DNA from 3 places in the Mesosutterella faecium genome. Region 3 is predicted to be linked to each of the others. Evidence: predicted binding sites of a transcription regulator. Region 3 holds the regulator's gene; each other region holds the start of a gene.
What was found. Region 3 encodes NrdR, which represses ribonucleotide reductase genes. Its sites were predicted from a motif close to CACNANATNTNGTG; they were not measured.
Positions count from the first base shown of each region.

Region 1 (4,910 bases), 1.0 Mb from region 3:
GGGCTGCCGGCGCACCTCCTGCATGATCTTCGCGTAGATCTGCTCGTAGACCCGCGGAACCGCCATCATCACGTTGGGCGCCGCGTACTTGAGATCCTTGGCGAGGGTGGCGATCGAGCGGTAGAAGATGATCGGGTTGCCCATGCCCATGCCCACGTAGTAGGTCGTCGTGCGCTCGAAGGTGTGCGACAGGGGCAGGAACGAGAACCAGCGGTCGGTGGGCTCGGGCTGCAGGTGCTTGAGCACGGCCCGCACGTTGCTCAGGATGTTGCGGTGGGTGAGCATCACGCCCTTGGGGCGCCCGGTGGTGCCGGAGGTGTAGACGATCGCCCCGAGGTCCGTGTCCTTCGGCCCGGGGGGCAGCGGCGTGCCGCGCCCGCGCTCGAGGAAGGTCTCGAGCGGGATCACCTCGATGCGGTCGGCGGGGTCGGCGGGAACCTCGTCGTCGGTGATCACGACGAGCTTCAGATCGGGCAGCTCCACGCCGCAGTCGCGGATGCCCTTCCACTTGAGGTATTTGTTCGTGACAAGGACGCGGCAGCCGGAGTCCTGCAGGATGTAGGCCGAGGAGCCCGGGGTGTCGATCGCGTGCAGCGGCACCGGCACGAAGGCGTCGGAGAGCACGCCCTGGTCAAAGCAGATCGCGTCCACGCAGTTCGGCATCAGCATCGCGCAGCGGTCGCCGCGCTCGAGCCCCGCTGCGGCGAAGGCCTCGCGCCAGCGCTGCACCCGCTCGTTCATTTGCTCGTAGTTGAGGCTCACCCAGCGCTTTTCGCGGCTGCTGTACTCCCTGAAGGCTTCGAGCCGGGCGTGGCAGGGGATGTGCTGCGTGAGCAGCTCGGGGAGCGTCTGCACCAGTTCTAGGCTTCTCAGGCGCGCTTCGATAGTGTCAGATGGCTGGTCCAATTTCTTATCCTTTTTTTAATGTCCGGCCTGTCCCAGGCCGCCCTGATCCGGACGGCGGATTGACCGGGCTTGAAGGCATTTTGACATGATTTCGGCGAAGCTGGGGGAACGGAAACTCCCGCGATCCTAGCTCCAGAAGGGGTTGACGCAGGACAAACTCAGGCCAAATTAATTTCAAATATCCCGGAAATTCAATGATTTGAATTTGCCGGGGTATTTATTTTATGGTATCATAGTCTATAATTAATAAAAACATGCTATCGCCATGGATTCTTCTGAAAACGCCTCCGGCAAAATGAACTTTTCCACTTACACGGACAAACAGGGAAGGACCTATGTCTACACCTACCGCAACAAGTGGGATCCAAAGAAACATCAGTCGCGCATTGCGGAGCGGCATCATGTCGGCAGGCTGGATCCGCAGACCCGCCAAGTCCGTGTGGGAAAAGCCTTTCTTGCCCTTCATCCGGAATACGCTGGCAGGGACTGGTACTGGGCTGGAAACTCACTGGTCAGCGCACAGGACGTCGGAGAAGCGGAGCCGCAGGAACCGGCTTCCGATGAAGGCTGGGAGCAGAACGAGACCGTTTCCATGGGCTGCACCTGGGCGGCCCGGGAATACTGCATTCTCCACGGCATCAGGGATGACCTGAAGTCCGTGTTTGGCGCGGATCTTGCTGAAAAGCTCATGGATCTGGCCATCTTCCAGTTCGACGCCGGCCAGGCCATGATGCTCTACAGCGACTGGCTCTCAGGGGTTTATCTGCCGGGGGCCCGGCCTTTGTCCAGCCAGAGAATTTCCGAAGTTCTGGAACAGGTGGACCGCGACAAGCTCAAGGCCTATTTCAAGCTCCGCTTCAAACGCTCTGCCGAGGAAGCCCGGCAGCGCAGCGCCCTGATCAAAGCCTCGCTCAAGCCCGGCAGCTATGTCCCGCCGCAAATGCTGGCCCTGGACAGCACGAGCATCTCCACCTACTCCGAGACGATCAGAGACGCCGCCTACGGTCATGCCAAACAGAACCCGGAACTCAGGCAGGTCAATCTCGCCTTCGTCTGCGACTACGTCACCGGAGAGGCAGTCTTCGCCCACATTTACGAGGGGTCCATCAATGACGCGGCCTCTTTCCGTGAAATCCTTTTTCAGATGCGGGACGAAGGCATTGAACTGGACAAGATGCTCCTTGTCACGGACCGCGGCTACAGCAGCATCATGAACACCCAGAAATCCCTGGAGCTGAACCTGCGGTTCGTCCAGGGCGTGCGGGTCGTCGAGGACTCGGTCAAACGAAAGTTTGACAAACACAGGAAGGATTTTGAAAAACCTGCCTGCCAGTCCGGTCTGCTGGAGGTTGCCGCCGTCACCGCGCCTGACGCCGAATGGCGCTCCAACCGCCAGGACGTCAAGGTTGCCCTCCATCTCTACAGAAACAACATCCGGGCAGCAAAGGAATCTTTTGACCTGCTCAAGGCCATCGAGAAAGCCTTGAAAAAGAAGAATGAAAGGCGTTCTGTCGACAGCCAGGCCTGGCAGGACGTTAAAAATTTTCTGACCTGCACAAAGGATGACTCAGGACGTCCGGTATGGAAGCCTGACTACGAAGCAATCGAAAAGGAAACGCGCTATTACGGCTGCTTTGTCATCCGCACCAATGAGATTGCGGATCCTTTCGCCGCTTTGGAAATTTATCGGGAAAGGAATGTGGTCGAGCAGTCCTTTGACCAGTTTAAAAACGAAATCCACGGCGACAGGATCCGCTCGACGGACAGCACCTACATCGGCCGGCTGTTCATTTACATCCTCGCGCAGACCCTCAGGACCAGGATGTCCTTCAGTGCTAGGGCTCAGACTCAAAGCAATTCTGATCTGAAGCTCCCGGGCAATTCCCTGACCCTCGCACTGGCCAAACTCAGGAACGTCCAGGCCACCAAGCTGAAGACTCACAACAAATGGGTCAGCCAGCAGTTAGCAAAAAAGCATCGTGATTTGTTCACGATGCTTGGTCTGCCCGTTCCTCCCAGGGTTCTTAAAGACTAGAAACCCCGGGAGTTCAGGGGGGAAGAGGATAACGCAACGGCCGCGGCCGGGGGCGGGCGGCCCGCGCAGGGAGCAAAAAAAATGGCCCAAGCCTGAAAAAGGCTTGAGCCTGCAAAAGCATGATCACTTTTGTCTGGCGAAACCGCCAGCCCCTCGAAAGGGATCACGCAGGGAGAAACTCTCAACTGGCCGGCTCCGGAGGCGTTTCCGCACTCCCTGCCGGACGCCTGAAAGTTTAGCCTTGCCTAGATAAAATCAAATAGGTAAAAACACCTACCTTTCATTCCGCAGGGCGCAGGCTGCCCGAATGTAGGTGTTTTCCCTGATGCCTCGGGCACAAATTGTGGGTGCAGAGCGCCCGGAGAGCCTTTATCCGGCCCAAAAATTGGGGTCTGCCTCACCGGGCCGCACCAACGGCGGCGCAGTCGTTTCCCCGCCCGCATGTTATAGTTATCAGACTGTCTTTGCTAACACTATATTTAGATAATAAACGGCAATAAAACACTAAGTATTGTGTTTGAATAGATTAACTCTTCGATTTTAAAAGATAAAATTTTCTCTTAAGGAGCCCTATCCATGGAACAGGTTCAGGAGCCTCTTCACATCATCAAGCGCGACGGAAGCATCCGGAGCTTCGACCCGGACAAGATCGTGATCGCGATCACGAAGGCAGGCAAGGCGACCGGGGAGATCGGCCCCGAGCAGGCCCGGGAGCTCACCGTGCGCGAGGTGATGCCGAGGATCCGCGCCCTGAAGACCCTCACGCCCGACATCGAGCGGGTGCAGGACGCCGTCGAGAAGTCGATTTTCGCGGCCGGGTATTTCGACACGCTGCGCGCCTACATCGTCTACCGCGAGCAGCATGCGAAGAGCCGCAACGCCAAGCACTCCTGGGTGGACGTGGAAAGCTCCATCAATGAGTACCTGAACCATCTGGACTGGCGCGTCAACGCCAACGCGAACCAGGGCTACTCGCTGGGCGGCCTGATCCTCAACGTCTCGGGCAAGGTGATCGCCAACTACTGGCTCAACGCCGTCTATCCCCCGGAGGTGGGCCTCGCGCACCGCAACGGCGACATCCACATCCACGACCTCGACATGCTCTCGGGCTACTGCGCGGGCTGGTCCCTGCGCACGCTGCTGCAGGAGGGCCTCAACGGCGTGCCCGGCAAGGTCGAGGCGGGAGCCCCGAAGCACATCTCGTCGGCCACCGGCCAGATCGTGAATTTCCTGGGCACCATGCAGAACGAGTGGGCGGGCGCGCAGGCGTTCTCCTCCTTCGACACGTATCTCGCCCCGTATGTCCGCAAGGACCATGTGTCCTACGAGGAGCTGCTGCAGTCGATCCAGGAGCTCATCTACAACCTGAACGTTCCCTCGCGCTGGGGCACGCAGACCCCGTTCACCAACCTCACCTTCGACTGGGTCTGCCCGGAGGACCTGCGCGGCCAGCACCCGGTGATCGCGGGCGAGGTTCAGCCCTTCACCTACGGCGAGCTCAAGCCCGAGATGGACATGATCAACCGCGCCTACATCGAGGTCATGATGAAGGGCGATGCGAAGGGGCGCGTCTTCACCTTCCCGATCCCGACCTACAACATCACGAAGGACTTCGACTGGGACAGCCCGAACACGCTGCTGCTGTTCAAGATGACGGCCAAGTACGGGCTGCCTTACTTCCAGAATTTCATCAACTCCGACCTGAAGCCCAACATGATCCGCTCGATGTGCTGCCGCCTGCAGCTCGACCTGCGCGAGCTGCTCAAGCGCGGCAACGGGCTGTTCGGCTCGGCCGAGCAGACCGGATCGGTGGGCGTGGTGACGATCAACACGGCCCGCCTCGGCTACCTCTTCAAGAACGACCGCGAGGGCCTCTACCGGCGGCTTGACCATCTGCTCGAGCTCGCCCGCGACTCGCTCGAAATCAAGCGCAAGGTGATCCAGCGGCACATCGACGCCGGGCTCTTCC
Region 1 is NZ_JAKZJU020000001.1:1,370,331-1,375,240, forward strand. Features, by position in the region: gene MUN46_RS06420 (AMP-dependent synthetase/ligase) at 1-906, opposite strand, end outside; gene MUN46_RS06425 (IS1634 family transposase) at 1,172-2,941, shown strand; gene MUN46_RS06430 (ribonucleoside triphosphate reductase) at 3,518-4,910, shown strand, end outside.
Region 1: MUN46_RS06430 (ribonucleoside triphosphate reductase) is a predicted target of NrdR. The motif match lies at 3,444-3,457, and genes of this name have one in related genera.

Region 2 (4,910 bases), 1.9 Mb from region 3:
CTGCGCGATCGCGAGGACCTGCGGCATGTTCTCTTTCTCAAAGGGGTCGCCGCCCAGGATCGACAGCCCCCGCACGTAGGGGCTGCGAAGGCCTGTGAGCAGCTCTTCGAGCGTCTCCCCGGTAAAGGGCTTTCCGGCCCGGAAGTCCCAGGACTCGGGATTGAAGCACCCCTTGCAGCGGACGGTGCAGCCCGCCACGAAAAGCGAGACGCGCACGCCCGGGCCGTTGGCGGTGTCGAATTTGCTGAAGCCCACGTAGTTCATTTGAAGCCGCTCCCCGCGCTGCCCGCCCGCCTCACATCGAGACGCGCTGCGAGATCTCGAGCCGCTTCGAGTCGTTCATGCGCGACTTCCCGTTCACGTTCGTGTAGCCGAGGTAGCCGCACACGCGCGAGATCACCGTGATGTTGCGGCTGCCGCAGTGCGGGCAGACGTTGAGCACGTTGGTCGAGTGCGTCCCGCAGTCGTGGCAGTACGCCGCGTCGAAGTTCACGCCCTGGTAGAAGCCGTCTTCCATGCCGCGCTCGATCACCGCCTTCACCGCCTCGGTGTTCTCGGGGTTGTCGAGGCGCACGTACTGGATGTGCCCGCCCTCGCAGAGGTGGAAGTTGCGGAACTCCGCGTCCTGCTTCTCAAAGGGGGTGATGTCCTCGGTCACGTTCGCGTGGAAGGAGTTCGAGAAGTAGTCCTTGTTGTAGTGCTTCGTGTGCGCAAAGACATTGTCGACCCCGACGCTCCTGCAGTAGGCGTCGTACTGGCGCGCCTGCGTGCCGCTGTAGCTCTCGGCCGGAGTCCCGTAGATCGCGTAGAGGTAGCCGTCCTCCTTCTTGAACTGCGCGATCTTGGCCTTCAAGTGGTTGAGGATCTCGCTGCCAAAGCGCCCCTCGTCCTCGACCAGGCGGCGGCCGGTCCACAGGTACGTGGACTCGTCGAGCGCGGCCACGCCGAAGGAGGCGGTCATGTAGCGCACGAGGTCTCCCACCTCGTCGTCCGGGTCCTTCGTGCCCTCGTAGAAGCCGCCCTGCGTGAAGGCGAGCGGGTTCGAGGAGCACTTCTGGTGGCGGATCACGTCATAGCGCTTCTTCAGGAACGCGCGGATCACCTCGAGCCTCTGGTCGAGCTCGACCCAGAAGCGCTCGCGCCAGGAGTCGGGGTAGTTCACCTGCGTGTACTTGATGATGAGCGGGAAGTTGATCGAGACCGCGCCGATGTTGCAGCGGCCGACCGAGATGTACTCGCCCTTCTCGTTCGCCCAGGGCGAGAGGTAGGCGCGGCAGCCCATCGGGCTGATGATCTCGCCGTGGGTCTGGAACTCGTGCGAGACGGTGCCGTACTTCGAGGAGAGCGAGAGCCAGTCGGGGTACATGCACTGCGCGGAGGTGCGGATGCCCTCCTCGTAGAGCTTCTGGCTGTAGCCCGAGTCGTCGTTCTTCACCTGGTTCTCGTCGTAGAGGTAGACCAGCTTCGGGAAGACCACCGGCTGGTGGTTTTTGCCGTGGCCGTTGCGGCGCGTGCGCAGCAGCGTCTCGTCGATCGCCTCGAGCCACTTGCGCTCCTCGTGCGTGGTCTTCGTGATCGACCACTGCCCGAAGGTGACGGTCGTGAAGGCGAAGTCGCCGCGGCTCGAAGGCACGGTGTTCAGCTTGAGCTCGAGGCTCTGGAAGCCCTGCTCGAGCTCGCGGCGGGTGTCCTTCTCGGCCTGCTCGAGGCACTTGTCCTCGGAGAGCCCCAGCCCCCTGTAGCGTTCGAGGGCGCTCCGGTAGGTCTTGAGCGTGTAGGGCAGCAGCACCTTGTCGAGCTCGGGCAGCGTAAAGCCCCCGAACTGCTGCGCGGTCGCCACGAGCGTGAGGTCGCCCACGACCTGCAGCGCCGAGAGCACCGACTTCGGCTCCGTGTACTCGACGTTCGACATCTCGAAGCCCCCCTTGAGGACGCGGCCGATGTCAAAGAGGCAGCAGTTCACGCTCCCCAGGATCATGTCCCGGAGGTCGTGGATGTAGATGTCGCCGCGCTCGGTCAGGGCCTTCTCCTGCTTGGAGAGGTAGAACTGCTTGTAGAGGGACTTCGTGAGGTAGCCCTTGATGAGCGAGCCCTTCGTCGAGACGAGCGCGGAGTCGAAGTTCGCGTTCTCGCGGTCGCCCAGGTGCAGCACGTCGTCGGCGTCCTGGCGTAGCTTCTCGAAGGTCTTCGCGTACTGGGTCTTGTAGTAGCGGTATTCGGCGTAGGACTGCGCGACGTCGACATAGCCGAGCGACCCCAGGGTCGCGATCACGATTTCGTGCAGGTCGGAGACGGTGGTCTTGTCCCGGCCGCCGAGCTTCTTCAGCACCGCCTCGACGATCTGCGCCTGCTGCTGCTCGGTGAACTTCTTGTCGCAGCGGAAGGCGGCCTTGTTGGCCGCGACCGAGATTTTCGAGGGGATGAAGTTCTCGAGGGAACCGTCTTTCTTGATGACCTGTACCATTTTTTCTCTCTGCCTCAACAATGATTTTTCCGCAGCCCCTCGGGGCGGCCCGCCTGAGGCCGCTCTTTCCGGGCTCCGGGACCGCTCCCGCTGCCAGGCGCGAGGGGATGCTTCCGGGGGATTTTTCCGCACGGACGAAATTTTTAACGCGGGGTGATGGGCCCTGAGGAAGCGCCCTCCTTAGGAGGAGGGCGCTTCCTCAGGCTCCGCCGCCCGCGCAGGGAAATGGATTTTACACGCTGACTAGGTTTAGTGCTCGGAGACATTCATAAAACTAGTTCTAGTGTTTTTAAGGCTTGTGGTCAGAATTTCGGCAGGCCCCGCCAAAGCCTTTGTTCAGAAAGGAAAACCTTTTTGGGGGTGCCTCGCCGGGACAACAAGATGTGGGCCGGGGGCCGAAAATCAGTGATAACCCTTAGGGCCACCGGGCCGGTCCCGGACCTTAGAGGCGCAGCTGCCGCCAGTAGTCCCTGCGGCACACGAGGTAGTAGTCGGCCCGGGCCTCCGGGTCGGAAAAAGGGACGCAGACCCGGCCTTCGAGGCTGCGGGAGAGGTTGGCGATGTCGGTGGTGAAGGCGGGCAGCCCGGTGCGCGCGATGAGGTCGAGCAGCGTCCTGCGGTCGCTCTGCAGCAGGAAGCGGGTTCCGGGCATTTTGTTCCGCACGAGCTCCGACCAGAAGCCGATGTGCGTGTAGAGCAGCATCGTCTCGCCTTCGAGGTCTTTGAGCGCAACGGAAGCGCGGCCCGCGAGGCGGTGCTCCGGGGGCACGAGAAGCATGAGCTGCTCGCTGCCCACCTTTTCGCTGTAGAGCTCCGGGTCCTTCGGGCGGAAGGGGAGGACCACGAGCCGGTAGCGGCCGGCCTCGAGCCCCGCGGTGAGATCGGGCACCGCGGCGGTCTCGGTGCTGATCGGCGCGTCGGGCGCGGCCTGGGAGAGCCGCGCGACGAGCCCCGGGATCTGGACCGCGGCGCACGAGCCGATCGAAATCACGCGGTGCGAGCGGTCGAACTCGCGCACCCTGCGGTAGGCCTCGTCCCACTGCTGCAGCAGCTGCTGCAGCTCCGAGGCCGCGAGCCGCCCGTTCTCGTTCAAGTCAAGCCGGTTCCTGCGGTGCTCGAAGAGGCTCACCCCGATCTCCTCCTCGGCCTTCTTCATGGCCCGGGTCACCGTGGGCTGGGAGATGTGGCAGCGCTTCGCCACCTCCGAGAGGGTTCCCAGCCGCGAGAACTCCACCAGATAGCGCATTTCTTCGTAGTCGAGCATGGCTTTTATAAAAGAGTGAACATCTAGTATTCAAAAACTGAATACTGATTGCAAAAATAATATTGTATTTAATTATTAATAATACATAAAATTTCAAGCGAATAAAAGAAACAATGGCTGTTTTCGGCTCGGAGACAGCTATCAAAATATTGAAATTTACGGAACTCAAAAATGGACTATGTCACCCTCAGGACCGGCGCCCGGATGCCGATGATCGGCTACGGGGTCTGCCAGATCCCCCCGCGCGAGACCGCCCGTCTCGTCTCCGAAGCGCTCGAGGCGGGCTACAGGCACCTTGACACCGCGCAGAGCTACCGCAACGAGGAAGGCGTGGGGGCGGCGGCCGCGGCTTCCGGCATTCCCCGCGGCGAGCTTTTTCTCACCACCAAGGTCTGGCCCGGCTTCTACGGCGAGCAGGAAACCCGCGCCGCGGTGCTCAGGTCGCTCGATAAGCTGCGCACGGGCTACCTCGACCTCGTGCTCCTGCACCAGCCCTACGGGGACCATTACGGCGCCTGGCGGGCGCTTGAGGCGCTCTACCGCGAGGGCGCCGTGCGCGCGGCCGGGGTCTCCAAATTCTATCCCGACCGGCTCGCCGACCTGTGCGGGTTCGCCGAGATCCCGCCCATGGTGAACCAGGTGGAGACCCATCCCCTCTTTCAGCAGCGCGGGGCCCGCGAGCTGATGCGGCGGCTCGGCGTCGTCCACGAGTCCTGGGCTCCGTTCGGCGAGAGCCGCGGCGGTCTGTTTGAAAACGAGACTCTTCACTCAATCGCGGGGCGGCCCGGCCGCAGCACGGCCCAGGTGATGCTGCGCTGGCAGCTGTAGCGCGGCATCGCCGCGATCCCGAAGTCCTCGAGTCCGGAGCGCATGCGCGAGAACCTCGACGTCTTCGGCTTCGAGTTGACCGAGGCCGACATGGACTCGATCGGGCGGCTCGACACCGGCCGCAGCGTCTTCTTCGACCACCGGGACCCGGAGACGGTCGAGTGGTTTGTGAATGAAATCAAACCGTAACGGTTTCAATTTAGGTACGTTACTCAGTTCCGGCGACCAATTTTTCGATTTTCTCGGCAGTGACGTTAATGCCAAGTTTTTCGCACAGCCTGGCAGTAGACCTCTTAATGGGCGGCATCTGCCACGATTTTCCCAATCTTGCCGCCCTGATTTTCTCCAGGCCGC
Region 2 is NZ_JAKZJU020000001.1:2,275,768-2,280,677, reverse strand. Features, by position in the region: gene nrdG (anaerobic ribonucleoside-triphosphate reductase activating protein) at 1-264, opposite strand, end outside; gene nrdD (anaerobic ribonucleoside-triphosphate reductase) at 296-2,464, opposite strand; gene MUN46_RS10165 (LysR family transcriptional regulator) at 2,907-3,728, opposite strand; gene MUN46_RS10160 (aldo/keto reductase) at 3,900-4,556, shown strand; gene MUN46_RS11750 (hypothetical protein) at 4,599-4,745, shown strand; gene MUN46_RS10155 (IS1634 family transposase) at 4,765-4,910, opposite strand, start outside.
Region 2: nrdD (anaerobic ribonucleoside-triphosphate reductase) is a predicted target of NrdR. The motif match lies at 2,737-2,750, and genes of this name have one in related genera.

Region 3 (4,910 bases):
TCAAAATGATAGGTCTCTCCGCGGATGACCGCGCCGAAGGCAATGAGTGCGTCATACTCTTCGGTCATCGCAAGCTTCTGCAGCGCAAACGGAACCTCCAGGGCGCCCGGCACGTGGCAGACCGTGATGTCTTCCTCAGCCACGCCCAGCCGCTTGAGCTCCTCGAGGCAGTAGCCGTACTCCTCCCGGCCCGCATACTCATTGAAGCGGGCGATCACAATGCCGATGCGCAGACCCGTTCCATCCAGATTCTGGGCAATTTCATCGACTGCCATTGCAGACTCCTTTTTGTAACTTCATAGCGCCGGGAAAGAGACTGTTCCTCAGTCCGTTTCCCCGGCCCTGTACTATCTGATATTCTAGCCCAGGCCCGGTCCCGTTCCGGCGGAAATTCCGGCGCGGCGCCGTCCTTTCCCCGGCTTCCCGCTTCTCAGAGCAGCTCGTCCCCGTCGCGCAGCTCGAGGCCGCGCTGAACGTACCGGGCGATGACATCCACCTCAAGGTTCACCATGCTCTGGGGCTTGAGCAGCTTCAGCGTCGTCACCTCCATCGTGTGGGGGATGAGATTGATTGAAAAGCGCGGCCCCACCGCTGTGTCCTCCACGGTATTGACCGTGAGCGAAACGCCGTTGACCGCGATGGATCCCTTGTAGGCGATGCAGGGTGCCATTTTCTTCGGAGCGAGAATGACCAGCCGGTAGCTCTCGGCCACCCTGTCCATGGAAATGACCTCTCCGATCCCGTCCACGTGACCGGTCACCAGGTGTCCGTCGACGCGGTCGCCCAGACGCATGGCCTTTTCGAGGTTAACCGGCCCGAAGGTATCCAGCCCCGTCGTCTTGGAGAGCGATTCCGCAGACACGTCGATCTTGAACCAGTCCCCGCCTTTTTCAACGACAGTCATGCAGGCGCCGTTCACCGCGATGGACTCTCCAACCTGAACCTGATCCAGGCCGAGCTTCGGCGCATCGATGGTCAGCCTCAGCCCGTCACCCAGCTTCTCGGGCTCGCGCACCATGCCAACTGCCTGAATAATTCCTGTAAACATCAGTTTTTCCTCAAATCAATGCGTAAATCTTCCCCCAGTCGGGCTACGGAATGATACGACCACTTCTCGGCCTGGGACAGGGACTGGTACGGACCCAGATCCCACAGGCCGCGCCCGCGCCCGATCAGCATCGGGGAAACATAAAGGACGATCTCATCGACCAGCCCGGCCCGCAGGAGCGCGGCATTGAGCACGGAGCCCGCCTCCACGAGAAGATCGTTGACCTCCCGGCGCCCCAGCTCCGCCAAAAGCTTCCGCAGATCCACTCTCCCGTCGGCTCCCGGCAGCGAGACGACCTCCGCGCCCCGGGCCCGCAGAGCGGCGGCGCGGATGCCGCCGGCAGAGGCGCAGGCCACCAGACAGCCGCCCTCACCGATCACTCTGGCCGCCTCCGGCATGCGAAGCTGCGAGTCGGCAACCACCCGCAGCGGCTGGCGCACGCTGGCCGGATCCCGGCCCGCCGGCCGTACGGTGAGACGGCAGTCATCAGCAAGAACAGTTCCTATACCCGTGAGGACGGCACCGGACTCGCTGCGAAGCCTCTGGACATCCGCTCTGGAAGCCTCGCCCGTAATCCACTGGCTCTGTCCGTTTTCAAGCGCCGTGCGCCCGTCAATGGAAGCCCCGGCCTTCAGCTTCACCCAGGGCGTGCCGCGGGTCATGCGCGTGAAAAACCCGCGGTTGCTCTCCCAGGCTTCCTTCTGCAGCACATTGCGTTCGGTCGGAATGCCTGCGGCTTCGAGCATGGCAAGGCCTTTGCCCGCAACGAGCGGATTCGGGTCGGTCATCGCCGCAACAACGCGGCCCACCCGGTGATCTATGAGAGCTTTCGCGCACGGGGGCGTGCGGCCGTAGTGCGAACAGGGCTCGAGCGTGACGTACACCGTGGCGCCGGCTACATCCGCGCCGCGGCCTGCCGCATCCTGAAGGGCCTCGATTTCGGCGTGATGGCCTCCGGCCTTCTGGGTATAGCCTCTGCCGATTACGACGCCGTTCTTGACAATCACGCATCCCACGGACGGGTTGGGAGGCGCGATCGCGCGTCCCCGCGCCGAAAGCTCCAGCGCCATGCGCATGAAGCGCAGATCCGATTCTTCTGCCATCAGTGCTTGTCTCCCTTGCCCTCGGTTGCTTCTCGGAGCAGCTCCACAAAAGCCTCGGGCTTCTCTACATTGAAATAAACCGAGGCGAACCGGATGTAGGCCACGGAATCGAGCCGCCGCAGCTCATCGAGCACGTAAAGCCCCACTTTCTCGCTCTTGACCTCGCGCTCTCCGAGAGCCATCAGGCGCTGCTCGATGCTGCTGACCGCCTCATCGATTTTCTCGAGAGGCACCGGACGCTTGCGCAGGGCCAGCATCATGGACGCCCGCAGCTTCTTCGCGTCAAACTCCGTACGCGCGCCGCCCTTTTTGATGATGGCCGGCAAGGCGAGCTCCACCCTTTCATAAGTCGTAAAGCGCTTGCCGCAGTTCGGGCACTTCCTGCGGCGGCGGATAGCCCAGCCCTCTTCCGAAGACCGGGAATCTATCACCTGGGTTTCATTGCTGTGGCAAAAGGGACAACGCATGCTTTAGAACTCCCCCTGCTTTTACCGCAGGGACGGCCGCAGATGCGAAGCAAGGCGCGCCGCCTTTTCCCTGGCCGCCCGCCCTGCATCGAACTGCCGCTTTCGTATGCGAGGCCCGAAGCGGCGGTTTCCGCCCCGGCCTCTTCCTGTGAAAAGAACTTATTTCCTATAAACAGGGAAGGCGTGCGTCAGTTCCGCCACCTGAGCCTTCACCTGCTCGAGCACGGCCGCGTCTTCTGGGTGGTCCAGCAGGGTGACGATCAGGTCAGCCACCTTGCGGACTTCGGCCTCCTTGAAGCCGCGGGTCGTCATGGCAGGAGTTCCGAGGCGGATGCCGGAGGTAACGAACGGCTTTTCCGGGTCATGGGGAATGGCGTTCTTGTTGGCGGTCATGTGCCCGGCCTCCAGCAGAGCCTGGGCGGCCTTCCCCGTAATGTGCTTCGGGCGGAGGTCCACCAGCATCACGTGGCTTTCCGTCCGTCCGGACACAATGCGCAGTCCCTTCTTCACCAGCTCGTCGGCCATCGCCGCGGCGTTCTTCACGACCTGTTCGCCCCAGAGGCGGTATTCAGGCTTCAGCGCCTCTCCAAGGGCCACAGCCTTCGCCGCGATCACATGCATCAGGGGACCGCCCTGGATGCCGGGGAACACGGCCGAATTAATCTTCTTTTCCAGCTCCGGACGGCAGAAAATAATGCCGCCGCGGGGCCCGCGCAGCGTCTTGTGCGTGGTCGTCGTGACAATATCAGCATACGGGAAGGGGCTCGGATAAACCCCTGCGGCGATAATGCCCGCGTAATGGGCCATGTCGACCATGAGCAGGGCTCCAACCTTGTGGGCGATGTCGGCGAAGCGCTTGAAATCGATCTTCAGGGAGAAAGCCGAAGCCCCGGCGATAATGAGCTTGGGCTTGTTCTCCTGAGCGAGGCGCTCCACCTGCTCGTAATCGATGTCCTCTTTCTCATTCAGCCCGTAGGGAACGCAATGGAAATACCGGCCGGAGAAATTAAGGTGCATGCCGTGCGAGAGATGCCCGCCGGCATCCAGCGACATCCCCATGAAGCAGTCGCCCGGCTCGAGCGTGGCGAAAAGAACCGCCATATTGGCCTGTGCGCCGGAGTGCGGCTGCACGTTCACCGCCATCTCGACCCCGGCCGGCTCGCAAAAGAGCTTGCGGGCGCGCTCCTGAGCGATGCGCTCCACCACGTCGACGTTTTCACAGCCGCCGTAGTAACGCTTGCCGGGATAGCCTTCGGCGTATTTGTTCGTGAGCTGAGAGCCCTGCGCAAGCATGACTGCAGGAGAAGTGTAGTTTTCGCTCGCGATGAGCTCAATGTAGTCTTCCTGGCGCTTGTTTTCCGCGTCGATGGCCGCCCAGACCTCCGGGTCGCTCACGGCAAGGGTTGTTGGCTGATACATGTAGAAAGCCTCTTGTAAAAAAGCCGAAGTCAGAAAAAAACAACTCAGCCCCGGTGACCGGGGCCGCGTCTCGTACAGCAATGATTATACGGACTCGGCGGGCCGCGCCATGGGCGCGGATGATCCTGCTGCGGCTAAGCCTTCGCCTGAAGCATCAGGGTGACCGGGCCGTCATTCAAAAGCTCGACCTCCATATGAGCCCCGAACCGGCCTGTCTGAACTGACGGAATGCCCTCGCGGGATAGCGCCTTGACATACAGCTCGTACAGCCGCCGCCCGTCCTCAGGGTCGGCAGCAGGCGCAAAGCTCGGACGATTCCCCGAGCTGGTGTCCGCTGCCAGGGTGAATTGGGAAACGACCAGAGCCTCGCCGCCCACATCGAGCAGGCTGCGGTTCATTTTGCCGGCGTCGTCTGCAAAGATCCGCAGCCTGGCGGTCTTTCGTGCCAGCTTTGCAGCGAGCTCCGGAGTATCACCGCGCTCAGCGCAGAAAAAAACCAGCAGGCCGCACCTGCAGCTGCCCGTCACCGAGCCCTGCACCCGCACGGCGGCGCGATTCACCCGCTGCAGCAAAGCCAGCATCCCTACGGCTCCCGCTGCCGGCTCTCAGCGAACCGTGACGCGCGCCCACTTGCGCTTTCCGACCTGGACGACGAGCGTCTCGCCGGCCTTTGCGCGGACGGTCCTGTCAGTCACCTTCTCGCCGTTGACCTTCACGCCTCCCTGGTCGATGTTCCGGTTCCCCTCCGTCGTGGAGGCGACAAGTCCCGCCTCTTTCAGCAGCCGTCCAAGAGTCAGGGATCCGTCCGGAGCCGACACCGTGACCGCCGGAATTTCATCGGGCATCTCCCCGCCCTTAAAGCGCCTGGAGAAT
Region 3 is NZ_JAKZJU020000001.1:360,878-365,787, forward strand. Features, by position in the region: gene ribH (6,7-dimethyl-8-ribityllumazine synthase) at 1-275, opposite strand, end outside; gene MUN46_RS01670 (riboflavin synthase) at 431-1,048, opposite strand; gene ribD (bifunctional diaminohydroxyphosphoribosylaminopyrimidine deaminase/5-amino-6-(5-phosphoribosylamino)uracil reductase RibD) at 1,048-2,151, opposite strand; gene nrdR (transcriptional regulator NrdR) at 2,151-2,618, opposite strand; gene glyA (serine hydroxymethyltransferase) at 2,778-4,037, opposite strand; gene dtd (D-aminoacyl-tRNA deacylase) at 4,172-4,618, opposite strand; gene tyrS (tyrosine--tRNA ligase) at 4,643-4,910, opposite strand, start outside.